2 regions of the Arthrobacter sp. UYEF21 genome follow, and region 2 is predicted to be linked to the other one. Evidence: predicted binding sites of a transcription regulator. Region 2 holds the regulator's gene; the other holds the start of a gene.
The links. Region 2 encodes LexA, which represses DNA repair genes until DNA is damaged. Its sites were predicted from a motif close to TCGAACANNTGTTCGA; they were not measured.
Positions count from the first base shown of each region.

Region 1: ABIB27_RS02655 (DUF6504 family protein) is a predicted target of LexA. The motif match lies at 2,417-2,432, and genes of this name have one in related genera.

Region 1 is NZ_JBEPNF010000001.1:536,214-545,361, reverse strand. It holds gene ABIB27_RS02660 (DNA polymerase III subunit alpha) at 1-2,019, opposite strand, end outside; gene ABIB27_RS02655 (DUF6504 family protein) at 2,016-2,348, opposite strand; gene ABIB27_RS02650 (hypothetical protein) at 2,513-2,902, shown strand; gene ABIB27_RS02645 (chorismate mutase) at 2,905-3,225, opposite strand; gene ABIB27_RS02640 (VOC family protein) at 3,245-3,667, shown strand; gene ABIB27_RS02635 (SOS response-associated peptidase) at 3,696-4,445, opposite strand; gene ABIB27_RS02630 (mycoredoxin) at 4,566-4,823, shown strand; gene ABIB27_RS02625 (S-(hydroxymethyl)mycothiol dehydrogenase) at 4,908-5,993, shown strand; gene ABIB27_RS02620 (MBL fold metallo-hydrolase) at 5,990-6,673, shown strand; gene ABIB27_RS02615 (lipoate--protein ligase family protein) at 6,694-7,476, opposite strand; gene ABIB27_RS02610 (DUF2177 family protein) at 7,469-7,858, shown strand; gene ABIB27_RS02605 (endonuclease/exonuclease/phosphatase family protein) at 7,978-8,682, shown strand; gene ABIB27_RS02600 (STAS domain-containing protein) at 8,686-8,844, shown strand; gene ABIB27_RS02595 (thioesterase family protein) at 8,881-9,148, opposite strand, start outside.
Region 2 is NZ_JBEPNF010000017.1:33,398-42,545, reverse strand. It holds gene ABIB27_RS19495 (hypothetical protein) at 1-108, opposite strand, end outside; gene ABIB27_RS16060 (SseB family protein) at 166-1,062, opposite strand; gene priA (bifunctional 1-(5-phosphoribosyl)-5-((5-phosphoribosylamino)methylideneamino)imidazole-4-carboxamide isomerase/phosphoribosylanthranilate isomerase PriA) at 1,072-1,818, opposite strand; gene ABIB27_RS16050 (CG2302 family histidine operon protein) at 1,872-2,030, opposite strand; gene hisH (imidazole glycerol phosphate synthase subunit HisH) at 2,031-2,762, opposite strand; gene hisB (imidazoleglycerol-phosphate dehydratase HisB) at 2,759-3,385, opposite strand; gene ABIB27_RS16035 (histidinol-phosphate transaminase) at 3,445-4,563, opposite strand; gene ABIB27_RS16030 (LysM peptidoglycan-binding domain-containing protein) at 4,647-4,961, opposite strand; gene lexA (transcriptional repressor LexA) at 5,474-6,220, shown strand; gene ABIB27_RS16020 (ATP-dependent DNA helicase) at 6,326-8,383, opposite strand; gene hflX (GTPase HflX) at 8,376-9,148, opposite strand, start outside.

The sequences.
Region 1 (9,148 bases), on a different contig from region 2:
GGGTGACTCGATCTGGAAGCAGCCCAGGGTGTGGGTGCTGCGGATCAGTTCGAAGGTCGGTTCATCATCCAGTGGCACGGCATTGAGGTTGATGTGGCCGTTCTCGGCAATGTAGTCCGGGCCGGTGCCGTCAGAACCGGCCGGGTGGGCGCCGGCCGCCACCACTTCAGCTTTGGAAGGATGGATCCGGATGACTTCCCGGACAGCAAACGCCATGGCGCTTTGCATCCTTACCCCCAGGACATCCAGCTTGAGCATGCCCATGGGATCCATGTCATGTTTATCGAACTGGCTCATAGGCAACCCCAGCCCGCTGGGCTGGACCGGGGTCCGGTCAAGCAGTGTGGCATCGCCCAGGATCACCCCGCACGGGTGCATGGAAATATGCCGGGGCAGCCGGTCCAGCCGCTCCGTGAGGTCCACCAGCAGGTCCAGCTGCTGGTTTTCGGTGAGGCCCCGCTGCTCCACCCGCCCCGCAAACTCCCGCAGTTCAGGTTTCTCAACCAAAGCTTCCCGGAAATTTCGGGCCGAGAAACGCCACAGCTGCTTGGCGATCTCACCGACATCGTCATCATCCATACCCAGCGCCATACCTGCATCCCGGACCGCGCCGCGGGCCCGGTAACCGTTCTGCATGCTCATCAGCGTGACCCTCTCGGCACCAAACCGGTCAAAGATCCGCCGGTACACGTTGTGCCGCTCGGCGCTTTCAACGTCGATGTCGATGTCCGGCAGCGTTGCCCGGTCCTGGGACAGGAAGCGTTCGAAGATCAGGTCATGCTGAAGCGGATCCACTTGGCTGACATCAATCAGGTAGTTGACCAGGCTGGACGCCCCGGAACCACGGGCGGCTGCCCGTACCCCCATGTCCATGATCATGCGGGAAACCTCCGCCACCGTGAGGAAGTAGGAGGAGAATCCAAGGTTCCGGATGATTCCCAGCTCGTGCTCCAGCCGCGAGCGCATTTGCTTGTGGGCTGGGCCTGCTATTCCCGGAAACCGCCTGCCGATCCCGGCCTCACAGCGCTGCGCCAGTTCAACGTGTGGGTCCTGGCTGATACCGATGACTGACGCCTCCGGGACCACAGGCTGCTTCCATCCCATGTCAGCCACCGGATCCATCCGGCAGTAGTCGGCGAGCGCCTCAGTCTGCGCCATCAGCTGCTTAAGGTCAGCCGTGCCGTACCCCGCGGCGCGGATGATTTCCTTGCCGAGCTGCAGCATTTGTCCTGATGTTTTGAGCCAGGCCTGCCCGTTGGGCTGAAGGAGCGGTTCGGTAGCGAGTTCAGGCAGGGACTTCAGCGTGCGCGCCGAGTCGAGGACATCAGCCGTGGCGGCACCGTCTTCGGCACAGTAGCGGACAGCATTAGTGAGCACGGCCGGGACGCGGTGTTCTTCGGCGAGTTTGAGCATGCGCACTGCATGGGCGGTGCTCACAGGCGCACCGGGGGCGGTCAGCTGGGAAACGACTTCAGCCACCAGGGTCCCTGCGGGCATGGCTTCGAGCCAGCCCTTGAAAAGGGTACGGGGGCGGAGGTAGCGACGGCCGCCCATGGCCCGGCCGACGTCGGAAGCCGGGCCGATCAGGACTGTCAGGACCGGCTTCAGCGTTGTGGGGTCAAGCGTCCGTGAGGCGAGTTCGGCGCGGGTGACTGCCACAGGCACCGCTCCCCGGGCTTTGCCCGAGGTGCGGGCATGGGCGTCCGATACCAGCCTGCACAGGGCGCGGTAGCCCGCCCCGTTGTTGTGACCCCGCGCAAGCACCACCACCCGGCCAGCGAGCTGGGTGCGGTGATCGCCGTCGTCGTCGAAGACCGCAAGGTCCACCCCTACGATGGGGTCGATGCCGGCAGCCATGCAGGCTTTGAGGTGTTTGATGGTGCCGTAGAGCCCGTCCCGGTCCGTGCAGGCGAGCGCTGTTGCCCCGTCTGCGGCGGCAACCTGGGCCAGTTCGTCAGGCCAGGAGACTCCATAGTGCGCGCTGAAGGCGGTGGAAACGTGGAGGTGTGTGAAGCTCATGCTGTTTTGGGGTGGAGGGGGTGGAGTGCGTCATGGATGCGAAGCAGCCTCCAGCGGCCGCTGCCCAGATGCCTGCTGAGGTCAAGGGTCAGGGGCTCCCCTGCGCCATTATGTGGTTCAGCACGGACCTGGACCCGCCAGATCTCATGGTCCACCAGTCCCGGTCCGCTGCCCAGCGGCGCACGGCGTTCCTCGGCCCACCATTCCCGGCGTTCGTACCACCGCACAGGTTCAGCGCACACCGAGTAGTCCCGCCCGGCCCACTGGAGTTTCAGCGGCTGGCCGGCCGGGGTGCAGACGACGTCCACGGACTCGCTGAACATACCCATGGACGCCTCCCGGACTGACTGAACTGGCGCAAAATGCTGCTGCAAAATGCTGCCGAACAACAGGATATTCGAATACATGTTCGAACAATTCCAGTCTACGACGGCGCCCCGACAAAACCTAGACAGGGGTGGACGGACGCGTCAGCAGGTAGCAGGATTGTGCCATGAGCACCCATGACGCACTCCTCAAGCACGTAAGCATCAAGGCCCAGGAAGAAACCCTCGTGGCAACCTTCGATATCGACGGCAACATCCCCGGGGCAGGTGCGTACGTGGTGGGGCTCGTGGCGGCCAGCCCTGATTTCTCATCCCAAAGACGGCTGGGCATTGAGTTCATGAACGGGGAGGCAATCGCCTTCTACTCATTCAGCCACGATCAGAGCGCCGAAGAGAATTATGATCTTGGCGGCGTGACGCATTCCGGCAACACCATCACGGGGAACTTTCCCATCGCCGCCGTTCACGGCCTGGGCAAGGGACACGTCATGTCAGCCTTCAGCGAGGCTGACGGCCGGGAATTCCAGTCCGGCGTCGCCGTTGAGGAAGCGCTGTAGCGTCAGCTGTTTTCTTTGTGGACCTTCATCTCGAGTTCGATGAACCCCGAGATCATGGCCCGGTACGTGGATTCCACGATGTCCGGATCAATGTCCTTCTTTTCCGCAGCTCCCCGGACGTGCTCAATCACGCGTTCCACGCGACCGGGGGCGCGGACTTCAGCGTCGTCCCCCTTCAGGGCTCCGGCGATCCGGATCAGGCGTTCACGCCGGGCAATGAGCGAGACAATCTGGTCGTCAACTTCGTCGACCGCAATCCGAACCGCAGCGAGCTGTTCCTTGTCGGCCAAAGCATCCCTATCGTTTCCTTGAATTGTTGCCATCCTCTGACAGTATCGAAGCATGCAGCCCAGAGTCGACTTCATCTCATTAGGTGTCCGAAGTGTTGATGCCTCCCGCCATTTCTATGTGGAAGGCCTTGGCTGGCCTGTGCACCTCGAAATGCCAGGCGACGCAGTGTTCATCCAGGTCAACCACGGCTTGGTCCTTTCCCTGTGGGACGCAGGGCAGATGCACGCCGAAGCAGGGGTTGGCGCCCCTGGTCCGGTCCCGCGCATCACCCTCAGCCACAACCTGGCCAGCACCGATGAAGTGGACCGGGTCATGGCCGAAGCCCGGGCCGCGGGCGCGGAAATCGTTGCCGAGCCCGTCACCCAACCGTGGGGTGGGTACAGCGGTTATTTCGCCGATCCGGACGGCTTCCGCTGGGAGATTGCCTACAACCCAACCTGGGAAGTGGACGACGACGGCAAAGTCACCGTCTAGGGCATCGTCACCCCTTTGAACCACGCCCCTAGAACAGCGCCTCCACAGGCCGGATGAGTTCCGGGGAATTGTTACGCACGTTCCCCACCCCGGTGCCCACAGAATCCACGTGCCAGTCGGCGGCGACCTCCTTGACATGGGCGCGGACGAGGTCCACGAGGAAGGCGGCGTCATCGATCTGCGGGTCAAGCCACGACGCCATGGTTGCGCGGTCCATGGGCAGCGGCACCCGGTCGTGCAGGGCGGTGAGTTTGCCGAACACCGTGGACTCAGCACCCGGCGGCGGGGTGTCGGCAGTGAGGATGGAGGTGGAGAGCATCCAGCGGGCGGGATCGCCGTCGGCCTTGGCCGGGTCCTTCCACCACTCATACAGGCCGGCGAACACCAACCCGCTGCCTTCGCCCGCATGGACGTAGTAGGGCTGCTTGGCCTTCCCGGTCCCCTGCTTCCATTCGTAATACCCGTCAGCCGGCACAGCGCACCGCCGGGACTTGACGGCCTTGCGGAACGCCGGCTTCTCCAGCACGGTCTCGCTCCGGGCGTTGATCATCTTCGGGCCGATGCCCGGATCCCTGGCCCAGGAAGGGACCAGGCCCCATCGGGCAACATGCAACTGCCGGACCGTGCCATCCTCGATCAGCCGTTCCAGGACAATGGGAACGGGGTCCGTGGGCGCCACATTCCATGACGGCGGAAGGTCCACTTCCTCCTCCAGCTGGGCGTCAAAATCAGCCAGCAGGTCACCCACGGCCCGGGCCATCACATAGCGTCCACACATGGCACCAGCATGCCATCACCGGTATGCACTGTCATCCGCCGCCGCCGACCCGGGGAATAGTCCCAACCGGGTTACGGTTGAGGAGAATGAAACCCCCTTCAACAACTTCAGGAGCGCTCTGTGGACTTCACCCCCGAGAACGGCACCATCACCATGTTTTCCACCACCTGGTGCGGCTACTGCAACCGGCTGAAGAAGCAGCTGGACGCGCAGGGCATCGGCTACACGGAAATCAACATCGAAGAGGTGGACGGCACGGCCGAACTCGTGGAGCAGCTCAACGGCGGCAACCGCACCGTCCCCACCGTGCTCTTCCCGGACGGCACCGCCGCCACCAACCCTTCCGCCGCCGAAGTAAAGAGCCGCCTCGCAGCCTGAACACGGCGGCGTATGTGGTAGACAGAACGGGACCAACGTCCGTGTTGGTCCCGTTCTTGTCTATCTGCATTGAGGGAGCCTTCCGTGGTCCATAAAGTCAAAGGTGTCGTAGCCCGCTCCAAGGGCGCCCCGGTCACTCTGGAGACCATCCTGGTCCCGGAACCGGGTCCGGGCGAGGCCCTGGTGGACATCCTCACCAGCGGTGTCTGCCACACCGACCTGCACTACAAACTGGGCGGCATCAGCGATGACTTCCCGTTCCTCCTGGGCCACGAGGCCACAGGCGTGGTCAGTGCGGTGGGCCCCGACGTCACGGACGTTGCCCCCGGCGACCGCGTGGTCCTCAACTGGCGCGCCGTCTGCGGCAACTGCCGGGCCTGCAAGCGCGGCGAAGCCCAGTACTGCTTCAACACCCACAACGCCACCCAGAAAATGACCCTCGAGGACGGCACCGAACTCTCCGCCGCCCTGGGCATCGGCGCGTTCATCGAGAAGACACTTGTGGCCGCCGGCCAGTGCACCAAGGTGGATCCCGACGCCGATGCTGCCGCCATCGGCCTCCTCGGCTGCGGCGTGATGGCCGGTCTCGGGGCCGCCATCAACACCGGTGGCGTCAAGCGCGGCGATTCCGTGGCTGTCATCGGCTGCGGCGGTGTGGGCGTTGCCGCCATCGCCGGAGCCGCGCTCGCTGGTGCCACCACCATCATCGCCGTCGACATCGATGCCAAAAAGCTGGAGCGCGCTCTGGGACTGGGCGCCACACACACCGTGGACTCCTCGGCCTCGGACCCGGTGGAGAAAATCCGGGAACTCACCGGCGGCTTCGGCGCTGACGTGGTGATCGACGCCGTCGGCCGTCCCGAAACGTACAAGCAGGCGTTCTACGCGCGCGACCTCGCCGGCACCGTCGTTCTGGTGGGCGTCCCGACGCCGGACATGACCCTTGAGCTGCCCCTCCTGGATGTCTTCGGCCGCGGCGGATCGCTGAAGTCCTCCTGGTACGGCGACTGCCTGCCGTCCCGGGACTTCCCCATGCTGGTCAGCCTCTACCGGCAGGGCAAACTGGATCTCGATGCCTTTGTGACCGAGCGGATCACCATCGACCAGGTGGAGGAAGCCTTCGACAAGATGCACTCCGGCTCCGTGCTGCGATCGGTGGTGGAGCTGTGACCGCGGCTCCCGTGCCCGCTGCGGCGCCGGAATCCGGCGGTACTCTCCGGATCGAGCGCCTGGTCACCTCAGGGACGTTCTCGCTCGACGGCGGCACCTGGGACGTGGACAACAATGTCTGGCTCGTGGGCAACGACACCGAATGTGTGGTTATCGATCCTGCACACGACGCCAAGGCTGTTGCCGCGGCAGTGGCCGGCCGGAAACTCAAGGCGATCCTGCTGACGCACGGCCACGACGACCACATCCGTTCCGTGGGCGATTTCTGGGATCTTGTCCAGGCCCCCATCCATCTCCACGAGGCCGACTGGATGCTCTGGAAGAGTGTCTACCCGGACGTGGAACCTGACGTCCGCATCAGCCACGGTGATGTGATCGAGGTGGCAGGCGCCAGCCTGACGGCCCTGCACACTCCGGGGCACTCGCCGGGTTCGGTGTCCTTCCACCTGGCTGACGGGCCCGATGGCGAGGGCACAGTCTTCAGCGGCGACACCCTCTTCCAGGGCGGCCCCGGAGCAACGGGCAGGTCCTACAGCGACTTCCCCACCATCATCGAATCGATCAGGACCTGGCTCCTCCCGCTCCCTGCCGGCACGGTGGTCCGGACCGGGCACGGCGACACCACCACCATCAGAGCCGAAGCCCCGCACCTGGATGAGTGGATCGCCCGCGGCCACTAGGGCTGTCCAGCCGGAGCGGGCTACGCTTCCCTGCCATACACGCTGCTGAAGCCGGCGTGCCGGAGGGTAGCGTGGCCCGCGTACGCGGCAACTACTGCATCCTCTACCGCCTGGACAGTCAGCCCCGGCACAAGATCGTCCGCGGCGCCGGCAGTGGCGGGGTCCCAGTTTAGGCCAAGCGCTGCGTAACCCGCCGTCAGGACGCCGCGGATGGGGGCCGAGTTTTCCACCACAATCACTGAACTGAACAGCCAGCCGCCGCTCACCACGCGCTGCGCCGTGCCAACAAGCTTGATCCGGTGCGTCGGGTCAGCCCTGTGTGTACCGTGGACGCTGAACTCCCCCGGGCAGTACTCGCCTGGAATCTCCCCGACTGCGGCTTGCACGCCAACGTTCCGCAAGGCTTGTGCCAGCAGCTCCCCAAAGAAACTGAACCGGCTTTTGGAGCCGGCGATCGCATCAGCGTCAGGCATCACGTGGTCAACCACCAAAGTGCCCTCATGGTAGGCGGCGGCGCGGCCGCCGGCCTTCCGCACCAGGGGTTCGAAGCCGTGATCCCGGCAGGCCTGGGCCGCCGCCTCGAAACCCGGCAGGCGGGTGTCCCGCTGGCCGAATGCAACGGTCGGCGCAGGCCGGTACAACCTCAGGGTGGGACCGGTCCTGCCGGTCCTCACCTGGCTCAGCAGTTCGAGGCCGAATTCCAGGTCCCGGGCGGCGCCCAGCGAATGATCCTGCCGCACCACGGTGAGCGTCCGGAGTCCCGCCTCGGCGTCCCGCATGTTGCTAAGCTCCCTTATGGTCATATTGCAATTCCTTGTTGTCGCCGCTGCATTCGCGGTCATCGACGCCATCTGGCTCAAAACGATGAACCCGTTCTATCGCAGCCACATCGGTGACCTGCTCGCTGACAAGCCACACTTAGGTTACGCCGTCGCTTTCTATGTCATGTACATCGCAGGGATTCTCTTCTTCGCCCTGCGGCCGGCGCTTGATGGCGGCAGCTGGCTGACCGCCGTCGGCTACGGGGCCGCCCTGGGCGCCTTTGCGTACGCGACGTACGACCTCACCAACGCCGCCACGCTCAAGACGTGGCCACTGCAGCTCATTGTGGTGGACATTCTGTGGGGCGCCGCCCTGACCGGCCTGTCCACCCTTGCCGGCTGGCTGGTATTCCGCTCCACCTGACCCAACCGCCGCTGCCAAAAGAACTGACACTTGCGGACTATTACGTACCGTCCCCTGCCGGGTGGCTAGACTCAGGAACTGCGTCCACCCGGCACTCCCTCAGGAGAGGCAATCCACTGATACGAGTCATTAGCTACAACCTACGCAAGCACAAGGCCAGCGGGGAGCTGGTCGCCCTGGCACAGGACTTCGGCGCCGATGTCCTGTGCCTGCAGGAATGCGACACCACTGACCTGCCGGACACGCTGGGTCAGCTGAAGCTGGCCGATTCGACCAAGGGAAACCGGCTGGGGCTGGCCATCTACTACCGGCCTGACCGGTTCACCCCGCACGGCACCCAAACATTTGCGCTCAAGAAGTCTTTGCACGACATGGTCCTGGCACCCGCCCATGAGCGTCTTATCGGTACCCGCGTGCGGGACAACGAAACCGATCACGAACTTGTTATAGCTTCATTCCATGCCGCGCCCCTGACCGCCACCAACTCGCTGCGGCGAAACCAGATCAACGCGGCCCACAAGGAACTGCTGGGCATGGGGACGGGCCTGATGACCCTGATGGTGGGTGACTTCAACTATCCGTTTTTCACGAAGAACCTCACCGAACACATGAAGAATTCCGGCTATGAGTTGTCGCTAAGTAACCGCCGGACCTACACGCGGTACAAGGTGTTCAAGGGCCACTTCGACTTTGCCACGTCCTTGGGCCTCAATATCGAGAACGTGGAAACGCTGCCCCGCGGAGCATCGGACCACCTGCCCATCCTGGTAACCGCCGAGTACGGCCAGACCTCCACCCCTGCGCAGGAGCCCCCGGCTTCCTGAGTTGTGGCGCGGGACTGCATCAGCCTGGTCTTCGCGGAGATGAAGGGACCCATCAAGGACCGCCTGATCCGGTACGGCGTGGGCACCCGGTTCGATGCCGACCACTTCTTCCCCACACTGGACAATGCGGTGCACAGCTACAAAAGCGCCGCCGTCGTCTAATAGTCGCAAAGCCGGGCAGCCACACACGTCCAGCCGTCAGGTCTTGCGGAGGGTGAGGATCTGCTCTGCGCGGCCGAACGGCCCCCGAAGATCATGCAGGACGGTGGACGTGAGGCCGATCCCGTCACTGCCGAAAGAGACAGCGTTGTCCAGGCCCAGCCATTCGCCGCCAGGCCTGCGGTACATATGGATCTGCAGGTCCAGGTTCGGAAACGCATAGCTGCCCTCACCGGGGGTGACCCTGGCCGCGATCCCGTTGGCCGTGTCCACCAGGCCCATCAGGCGGGCGAAGTCACCGCTGTCA
Region 2 (9,148 bases):
CACGCTGAAGATGGGGAGGGCCAGCAGGCTGCCGATGAAAACCAGCGGCAGCAGCCGTTCATAGCAGGCGTGCAGCACCACGGACCAAATCACTGCTTCGGACCCCACCGACGGGATGAGGGTCTGCCGCGTGGGCCACGGCGGGCCCTCCCCGCTGACCGTCAGCTACTGAACTGCGCGCCGCAACTTAATTTCAAGCGAATCGACCCGCTCACCAAACAATACATTTCGCGACCAGGCAGCCTGCAGTCCAGCCACCAGTTCCTGCACCGCGGCCGCATCTAGGCCATCCTTGAGGTATAGCACCACTTGCAGTTCCGGTCCTGCACCACCGCCGGAGAGCCTCGCTCCCCCGCCGGTGACGGCTGCAACTCCGGAGCCGGGGAGCAGTTCGATGTTCCGGACCGACCGGAATCCGGCGGCCGCAGCAGCCATTTCGGCGGCCAGCGCGGAATCGGTGTAGGACGGAACCCAGCCCTGCTGCTGTGCCAGCGCCCAGACGGCCGGCCGCCGGACCACCAAGGTGACATCGGAACCGGGATCCAGCACCAGAAGCTCTGCGCCTTCGGCGACCGCTGAGAGGGCGGCCCGGGCTGCGTAGACGGCGACCGGGCGGGCTTCAGGATGCCAGGCTGCCAGCTGATCTACCGAGGTGAAGGCAGGCATGGCTGTCCGGCCGTCGGCAGCCTTCAGCGTGACCAGCGCCATGTCGGCCTGCTTGTCCGCCTTCAGGCCATCCACGCCCTCTGCCTCCGCGCCGAGCCTGGCGATGATGGGGATAAAGACCCGCGCAGTTGCGAGGGAAGCAACCACCGATGCTTCGTCGCCGCTGCCGTCAACCAATGCCCTGACGGCGGTGAGGTAGCCAGCGTCGGCCGTTCCGTCGTCGTCCTCGAAATTGTGGATCTTGCCGTCGTCCCCGGCCAGGCTCCGGCCCTCCCAGGGCCGGCCGGCCGAGTCCGCAGATCCGCCCGCACCGGCAAGGGCAGCCGCGATGTGTCCGGGGAGGTGGCGCGTCACCGGCGGGCTGCCGGCCGCATCCGCGTTGGGCGTGCTGTCCACGGGATCCGGCTAGCGGCGTCCGGCGACGTCAAGGGCTTCGGGCAACGTGAAGGCACCGGCGTAGAGCGCCTTGCCAACGATCGCGCCTTCAACACCCAAGGGGACCAACGACCGGAGCACTTTCAGGTCGTCAAGGCTGGAGATACCACCGGAGGCGACCACAGGTTTACCCGTCTTCTCCACCATCTGACGCAGGAGCTCCACGTTGGGCCCTTGCAGAGTGCCATCCTTCGTGACGTCGGTGACGACATAACGGGAGCATCCGGCCTCTTCCAGGCGGCCCAGAACCTCCCAAAGGTCGCCGCCTTCCTTGGTCCAGCCCCGGCCCGCCAGCGTTGTGCCGCGGACATCAAGGCCGACGGCGATCTTGTCGCCAAAGCGCTCGATGGCCTTGCGCGTCCATTCCGGGTTCTCCAGGGCTGCAGTGCCCAGGTTGACGCGGGCCACGCCGAGATCCAGCGCCGCCTCGAGGGATTCGTCGTCCCGGAGCCCACCGGAGAGCTCTACCTTGATGTCCAGCCGGCCTACTACTTCTCGGAGCAGTTCGGCGTTGGAGCCCCTGCCGAATGCGGCGTCGAGATCCACCAGGTGCACCCATTCAGCACCCTGCTGCTGCCAGTTGAGTGCAGCCTCCAGCGGTGTGCCGTAGCCTGTCTCACTGCCGGCCTCCCCCTGAACCAGTCGTACGGCCTGGCCGTTTACGACGTCAACGGCGGGCAGGAGTTCTAGAACCGGCAGATCGGTTGCGGTGGTCATCTCAAATCCTCTTCGGGTTGTGGTGCTGGTGTAGCGGGCAGACAATGTGTGGGCTATTTCCCGGGGAGCGTCAGCAGGTACGCGGCCAGCAGCGACGTCCCCGCCAGCACGTAAAAACCAATCTGGATCCAGAGCGGTTTGCCCTGCTGGCGGAAGGACAAGGCGCCGCCCACCATGATGCCGGCCAGTCCCATCAGGACGATGGACCACATCTAGGCGGTACCCGCGGCGGCCGGCTTGCGGAGGCCGTCCACCCAATTGCGCAGCAGCCTGGCGCCGGCGTCTCCTGATTTTTCGGGGTGGAACTGGGTGGCGCACAGCGGCCCGTTCTCCACGGCGGCAACAAATCGCGCGCCGTGCTCGGACCAGGTCACCAGCGGGGCCGTCATCCGGGGCTGGATGACGTCGAAGTTCCAGTCCTGGACACCGTAGGAGTGCACGAAGTAGAACCGCTGGTCCTCGACACCGGCGAACAGCTTGGAGCCTTCCGGAACCTGCACGGTATTCCAGCCCATGTGCGGCACCACGTCGGCAGGAAGCAGTTCCACCTTGCCTGGCCATTCCCCCATGCCTTCGGCTTCGGTGCCATGCTCAACACCGGCTTCAAACATCACCTGAAGACCCACGCAGATTGCCAGGACGGGCCGGCCGCCGGCCACCCGCCTGCCAATCAGCCGGATTCCGTCCACGGCTTTGAGCTCACGCATGACGGTTTCGAAGGCACCAACGCCGGGCACCACCAGGCCGTCAGCGTTCAGCACATCTTCCGGCTTGGAGCTAAGGATGACCTCGGCGCCCGCCCGTTCAAGGGCACGCACGGCCGAGCGGACGTTCCCTGAACCATAGTCCAGAACGGTGACAGTGGGCTTACCTTCGGGCGATACGGTTTTTTTACCGGCGGCCGGATCGATCACGGCGCCGTCCCGGAGGACCTGGCCCGTCACAGGGCACCCTTGGTGGAAGGGATTCCCTCCACGCGGGGATCAGGTTCGATGGCGGCACGCAGGGCACGGGCAAATGCCTTGAACTGGGCCTCGACGATGTGGTGGGGATCGCGGCCCGCGATGACGTTCATGTGCAGGCAGATGCCTGCGTGCAGCGTGATGGCTTCAAAGACATGGCGTGTCAGTGACCCGGTGAAGTGGCCGCCGATCAGGTGGTATTCCTGGCCGGCGGGCTCGCCCCCATGCACCAGATACGGACGTCCGGAGACATCCACCACGGCGTGGGCCAGTGCTTCGTCAAGGGGTACCGTGGCCTCGCCGAACCTACGGATGCCGGCCTTGTTGCCCAGCGCCGTGCGCAGGACCTCACCGAAGGTGATCGCGACGTCCTCCACCGTGTGGTGGACGTCGATGTGAATGTCACCGGTGGCCTTGACCGTCATATCGATGAGCGAGTGCTTGCACAGCGCCGTAAGCATGTGGTCGTAGAACGGAACAGACGTGTCGATGTCCGAAACGCCTGTGCCGTCGAGGTTGATCTCCACGAGCACTGACGATTCACTGGTGGCACGCTCCATGCGTGCGGTCCGTGACTCGGCAGCGTTCGATCCGGTGGAACTCATGGTCATATGTCCTTAAAGCGCAGGAGTGAGGGACGCCCCAAGGCGCCGGTACTTCAAGTTTAGGCCGGGAGCTTGGCCTGGTTGGTCAGGATGCCCTCCAGGGAAGTCAGGAAGGCTGTTGTTTCCGCCTCAGTTCCCGCAGTGACGCGGAGGTGTCCGGGGATTCCGACGTCGCGGATCAGCACCCCCGCATCCAGCAACTGTTGCCACACCCCGTGCGGGCTCTCAAGCCCCCCGAAGAAGACGTAGTTCGAATCAGAGGCCGCGGGCTTGAGGCCCATCCGGGTCAGCTCAGTAACGATGCGGTCCCGCTGTTCCTTGATGTCCCGGACGTCTGCCATCAGCGCAGTCCGGTGCTGAAGTGCGGCGAGGGCAGCCGCCTGGGTGATGGCAGAGAGGTGATATGGCAGCCGGACCAGGCGGAGGGCGTCCGTGACTTCAGGCGCGGCGGCCATGTAGCCCAGGCGCGCTCCGGCAAGGGCAAAGGCTTTGCTCATGGTGCGCGAAACAATCAGGCGTTCCCGTCCGGGCAGCAGAGTGAGCGCGCTGGGTGTTCCGTCGTGCGCAAACTCGTGGTAGGCCTCGTCTACGATCACGATGGTCTGGCTGGCCTCACCGGCGGCGTAGACAGCTTCCACTACGTCCAGGCCAAGGCCGGTACCGGTGGGGTTATTAGGCGAGCACAGGAAGACGATGTTGGGTTGAAGCTCCTTGACCTGCAAGGCAGCGGACTCGGCGCTGAGCCCGTAGCCCTCTGCGCGCTGCCCCACTATGTATTCGGTGTCCGTGCCGCTGGCAAGGAGCGGGTACATGGAATACGTGGGCGGGAAGCCCAAAGCCTTGCGGCCCGGACCGCCGAATGCCTGCAGGATCTGCTGGAGTACCTCGTTGGATCCGTTGGCCGCCCAGATGTTGGTGGCGTCGAGCCCGTGACCGAGGTATTCGGCCAGCGCTTCCCGGAGGTCGGTGAACTCACGGTCCGGGTAACGGTTGAGCCCTGCCACCGCTTCCGCCACTGCCGCGCTGATCGCGGCCTGTACTTCGGCCGGAACGCCATGGGTGTTTTCATTGACGTTCAGCAGGATGGGGACATCCAACTGAGGGGCACCGTAAGGGGTCAGTCCGCGGAGATTGGTCCGGAGTGGAAGTCGGTTCAGACGCTCTAGCTGGTCATTCACCTGAACAGTTTAGTTCCGAAGCACACACCCGGAAAATGTGACGTCTTACTGGGCCTCGTTGGACATCCGGCCGGTCCCGGCAGCTACTGGGCGGGGACGAACAACTGCTGGCCGGGCACCACGCCGCCGGAGGTGAGGTTGTTCAGCTGAACGATGTCTGCGATGACGTCGCGGGCGTCCCGCTGGGGCACTGCGGTGGCGGCGATGGCCCAGAGTGACTGCCCGGCCTGGACCGTGACGGTGACCGTAGGCGTCACGGAGAGATCGGCGGCAGAGTCGGCCGCCTTCGCCGGAGAGTTAAGGAACCCGGCAAGCGAGAGCAGAACCGCAGCCAGGATCACCAGCGGGATGCCGATGAGCACCACGCGACCCCTGCGGGTCAGGCGGAGCGGAGGCAATGGTTCCTTCCGCTGCCGGGACGCTATGGACTTCCGTGACGGGCGGGAGGTCCAGCCAGCCCGATCATCCCGAGGCGCCCACTCAGGTCCCTGCGCCGCCTCAAGCCGTGAGGTGAGGTGCTGGACGGAAACGAACTGCGGACGGGAGTCCTGCGAAGCAGATATAGCTGACATGAGATGAGCCCTCCTGGACCATACTGTGCTGCCCGGTGTGCCATACGCATCCCTTTCCTGTACCGGCTGAGCCGTAACACGATGCGAATATTCGAATCCGCAGACGACGAGTAGAACACATGTTCGAACTTTGCTTCTCCATTTTTAGCACTTATCAACGAATATTGTCGAGACTCGCTAGAACAAATGTTTGAAAAAGCCAAGTGGCTGGCCTACGTTTGGATCAAAGAACAACCACTCCTGTAGTTGATCAGCAGGGTCTGACAATCAATCAGCCCGGAGGTTCCACGCACCAGCGGCCGGACCGGAACCGGGGCAACCGAAAGGCATTGGCGAACATGGCAGCACCAGCCGCCGAGGGCAAGGCACCGCCACAGGGCCGCCAGGCCCAAAGGACTCCCAAGGGACTTACCGCCCGCCAGAAAAAGATCCTTGAGACGATCCAGCGTTCCGTCAATGACAACGGTTATCCCCCGTCCATGCGGGAAATCGGCGACACTGTGGGTTTGGCGAGCCTCTCCAGCGTCACCCACCAGCTTTCCCAGCTCGAAAAGTTGGGCTATCTCCGCCGGGATCCCAAGCGGCCGCGCGCCATGGAAGTCCTGATGCCCTTGACGCTGGATGGCGGCTCGGCCAAATCCCGCGGCTCAGCCAAACCGGCCGTCCTGCACAGCATCGGCGGAACGGTCACAGAACTTCCGACCGCCATGGACACGGCAATGGTGCCATTGGTGGGCCGAATCGCTGCCGGCGGACCGATCCTTGCCGATCAGGTAGTTGAAGATGTCATGCCCCTGCCCCGCCAGCTCGTGGGTCAGGGTGAGCTGTTTATGCTGCGCGTGGCCGGCGACTCCATGGTGGACGCTGCCATCTGCGACGGCGACTGGGTAGTGGTGCGCCGGCAGGCAGACGCCGCCAACGGGGATATCGTTGCGGCCCTATTGGACGACGAAGCCACCGTGAAAACATTCCGCCAGCGCGATGGCCACACTTGGCTGTTGCCGCAGAACACCCAGTACGAGCCTATCCTTGGTGATCACGCCACCATCATGGGCAAGGTCGTCTCGGTCCTGCGTTCCCTGTAGTACCGGCCGCTCTAGAACCGGCCGTTGCACTGCCGGCCGCGGCAGCGTACTGGCCGATGTCATACCGGCGCCGTGATACCGGCAGTGACGGTCGCTGTAGGACCGTCAGGCGTCTTTCCCGGCCAGCCTTTGGAGGGCGGCAAAGGCTGTCTTGCGGTCCGTGGTGGGCCAGAACGGCGGAAGCGCCGCGCGGAGGAACCCGGCGTACCGCTCCGTGGCAAGGCGTGAATCGAGGACGGCCACTACTCCCTTGTCCCCAGTCGAACGGATCAGCCGGCCCGCCCCCTGGGCAAGGCGGATGGCCGCGTGCGTGGCCGACACCGCCATAAAGCCGTTTCCGCCGGCCTGCGCAACGGCACGCGAGCGGGCAGTCATCAGCGGATCATCCGGCCGCGGGAACGGAATGCGGTCGATCACCACCAGCCGGCAGGATCCGCCCGGAACATCAACCCCCTGCCACAGGGACATGGTGCCAAACAGGCAAGTATCAGGCTCGTCAGCGAACTGCTTTACGAGCGCGGTCATAGTGGAGTCGCCCTGGCAGAGGATGCTGAGCCCCAGCCGCGGGCGCATTGCCCCAGCAGCCTCTTCGGCCGCACGGCGCGACGAAAAGAGGCACAGCGCGCCGCCGCCGGACGCCCGTATCAGTGCCTCCAGCTCGTCGAGGGCCTCGGGTGACGCGCCGCGGCCGGGTTTGGGCAAGTGCCCGGCCACATACAGGATGCCCTGCTTCGGATAGTCGAACGGCGATCCGACGTCGATACCCGTCCAGCTCGGAGCGCCCTCCCCTACCAGTCCCAGGCCACCGGCGGCAGGTTCGAACGCTGACCCAATGGCCAGGGTTGCCGAGGTCAGCACCACGGTGTGGCCGGCGAACAGACCTTCACGCAACTTGCCGGCGACACTGAGCGGCGCGACGTTGATCAACGCGGGAGAGGTCTCGTCAGGCTGCGAATAGCCCTGTTGGGGGTCGAAGGAACTGGCGCGGGAAAACCACACCACTTCGCGGTTCTCGCGGGCGACGATGAGCCGTTCACACAGTTCCAGGATCAGCATCAGCCGCGAGCGGGCAAGCTGCCGCCCGCCGTCGGCCGTTTGGCTGCCGTCACCCTTGGAATCTGACAGGGCAGCCCGGCAAGCCTCCCGCAACTGGTCCACGCAGTCCAGCTGTTCATCATTGAGTCCGTTGGGCAGGAGCCCGTCAGAGACTCCCGCCAGCGCGAGTTCGAGGTTGGCCGCGGCCGCGTTGAGTGCGTCAACCGTGATGGCAGTGTGTTTCCGTGCGCCCGAGGCTGCCGCGTAAATCATGGCCACCGAGAGCTGCCCGGAGACCGCACCTGTGACCCGGTCCTGGAGTTCGTGGGCCTCGTCCACCACTACAACGTCATATTCGGGAAGTACGGCAAGGCCCTCGAAGGCGCTGACGGCCAGCATGGCATGGTTGGTGACCACAACGTCGGCCTCGGCCGCCTCATGGCGTGCCAGTTCACTGAAACACTCGGCAGCCATCGGGCATTTCTGTGCGCCCAGGCATTCCATCGAGGTGACCGAAACCTGCCGCCAGGCGCGGTCCGTGACGCCGGGAAGAAGTTCGTCGCGGTCTCCGGTGGCGGTTTTTTCCGCCCATTCGCGCAAGCGCACTACTTCCTTGCCCAGCTGCGACGAGGGTCCGCCCAATGCGGCAGCGAAATGCGGGACGCTGGTGTCTTCACCCAGGGAGAAAAGCTGGCCCTCGGCCGGCTCCTCTGAGGGGAAGCCGCCTTCGAGCTTGTGCCGGCACACATAGTTGGAGCGTCCCTTGACCAGCGCTACCTTTACGGGACGGTCCAGGGCGGGGGTGATCGTCTTCAGCAGCCGGGGAAGATCCCGGCCCACAATCTGGGTCTGCAGCGCAAGGGTTGCAGTGGAAACCAGAGTGGGCTTGTTGCTCACCAGCGAGTGCGCAATGAGCGGGATGAGGTACGCGAGCGACTTGCCGGTGCCGGTGCCGGCCTGGACCAGGAGGTGGTCTCCGGTTTCGATGGCCTTGGCCACCCGCCTTGCCATCTCGTGCTGACCGGCGCGGCTTTGGCCGCCCATCCCGGCGACGGCACGGTCGAGGAGCTCAATCACGAACTCCTCGCCGGCCGTTTCGGAAATTTCCCCTGCCGCCAGGTCAGTCATTTTTGACGAAGGATTCCAGTTCAGCCGCAAGGCCCTCCCGGACCATCACGACGGCGCGCGTACCGTATTCGCCGTGGTCCAGACTGAGGATCTCGGCGTCGGTCTCGTGCAGTTTGCTGATCAGGTCGCCTCGGTCGTACGGGATAAGAAGCTCGAGTTTGACGCTGGGCCGCGGAATCCCGTCGCTGATGGCCTTAAGCAGTTCGGCGATCCCTTCGCCTGTCCGGGCCGACACCACTACATGGCGCGGCTCGCGCTGCTTGAGGCGCTCAACCACAAACGGATCTGCGGCGTCGGCTTTGTTGAGCACGATGATCTCAGGCACCTTGCGGGCATCCACCTCACTGAAGACCTGGCGGACGGCAGCGATCTGGCCTTCGGGGTCCGGGTGGGAGACGTCCACCACGTGCAGGATCAGGTCGGCATCCGCCACTTCTTCCAGCGTGGAGCGGAATGCTTCCACCAGCTGGGTGGGCAGCGACCGGACAAAACCTACGGTATCGGCCAGCGTGTACCCTAGGCCGTCCGAGGTCTCGGCCTTGCGCACTGTCGGATCCAGGGTGGCGAAGAGAGCGTTCTCCACCAGCACGCCGGCGTCGGTGAGCCTGTTGAGCAAGGAGGACTTGCCGGCGTTGGTGTACCCGGCGATCGCCACCGACGGCACTGAATTACGACGGCGGTTTGCCCGCTTCGTTTCCCGTGCCGGCTTCATCGCGGCGATCTCCCTGCGCAGCTTGGCCATGCGGGTGCGGATGCGGCGGCGGT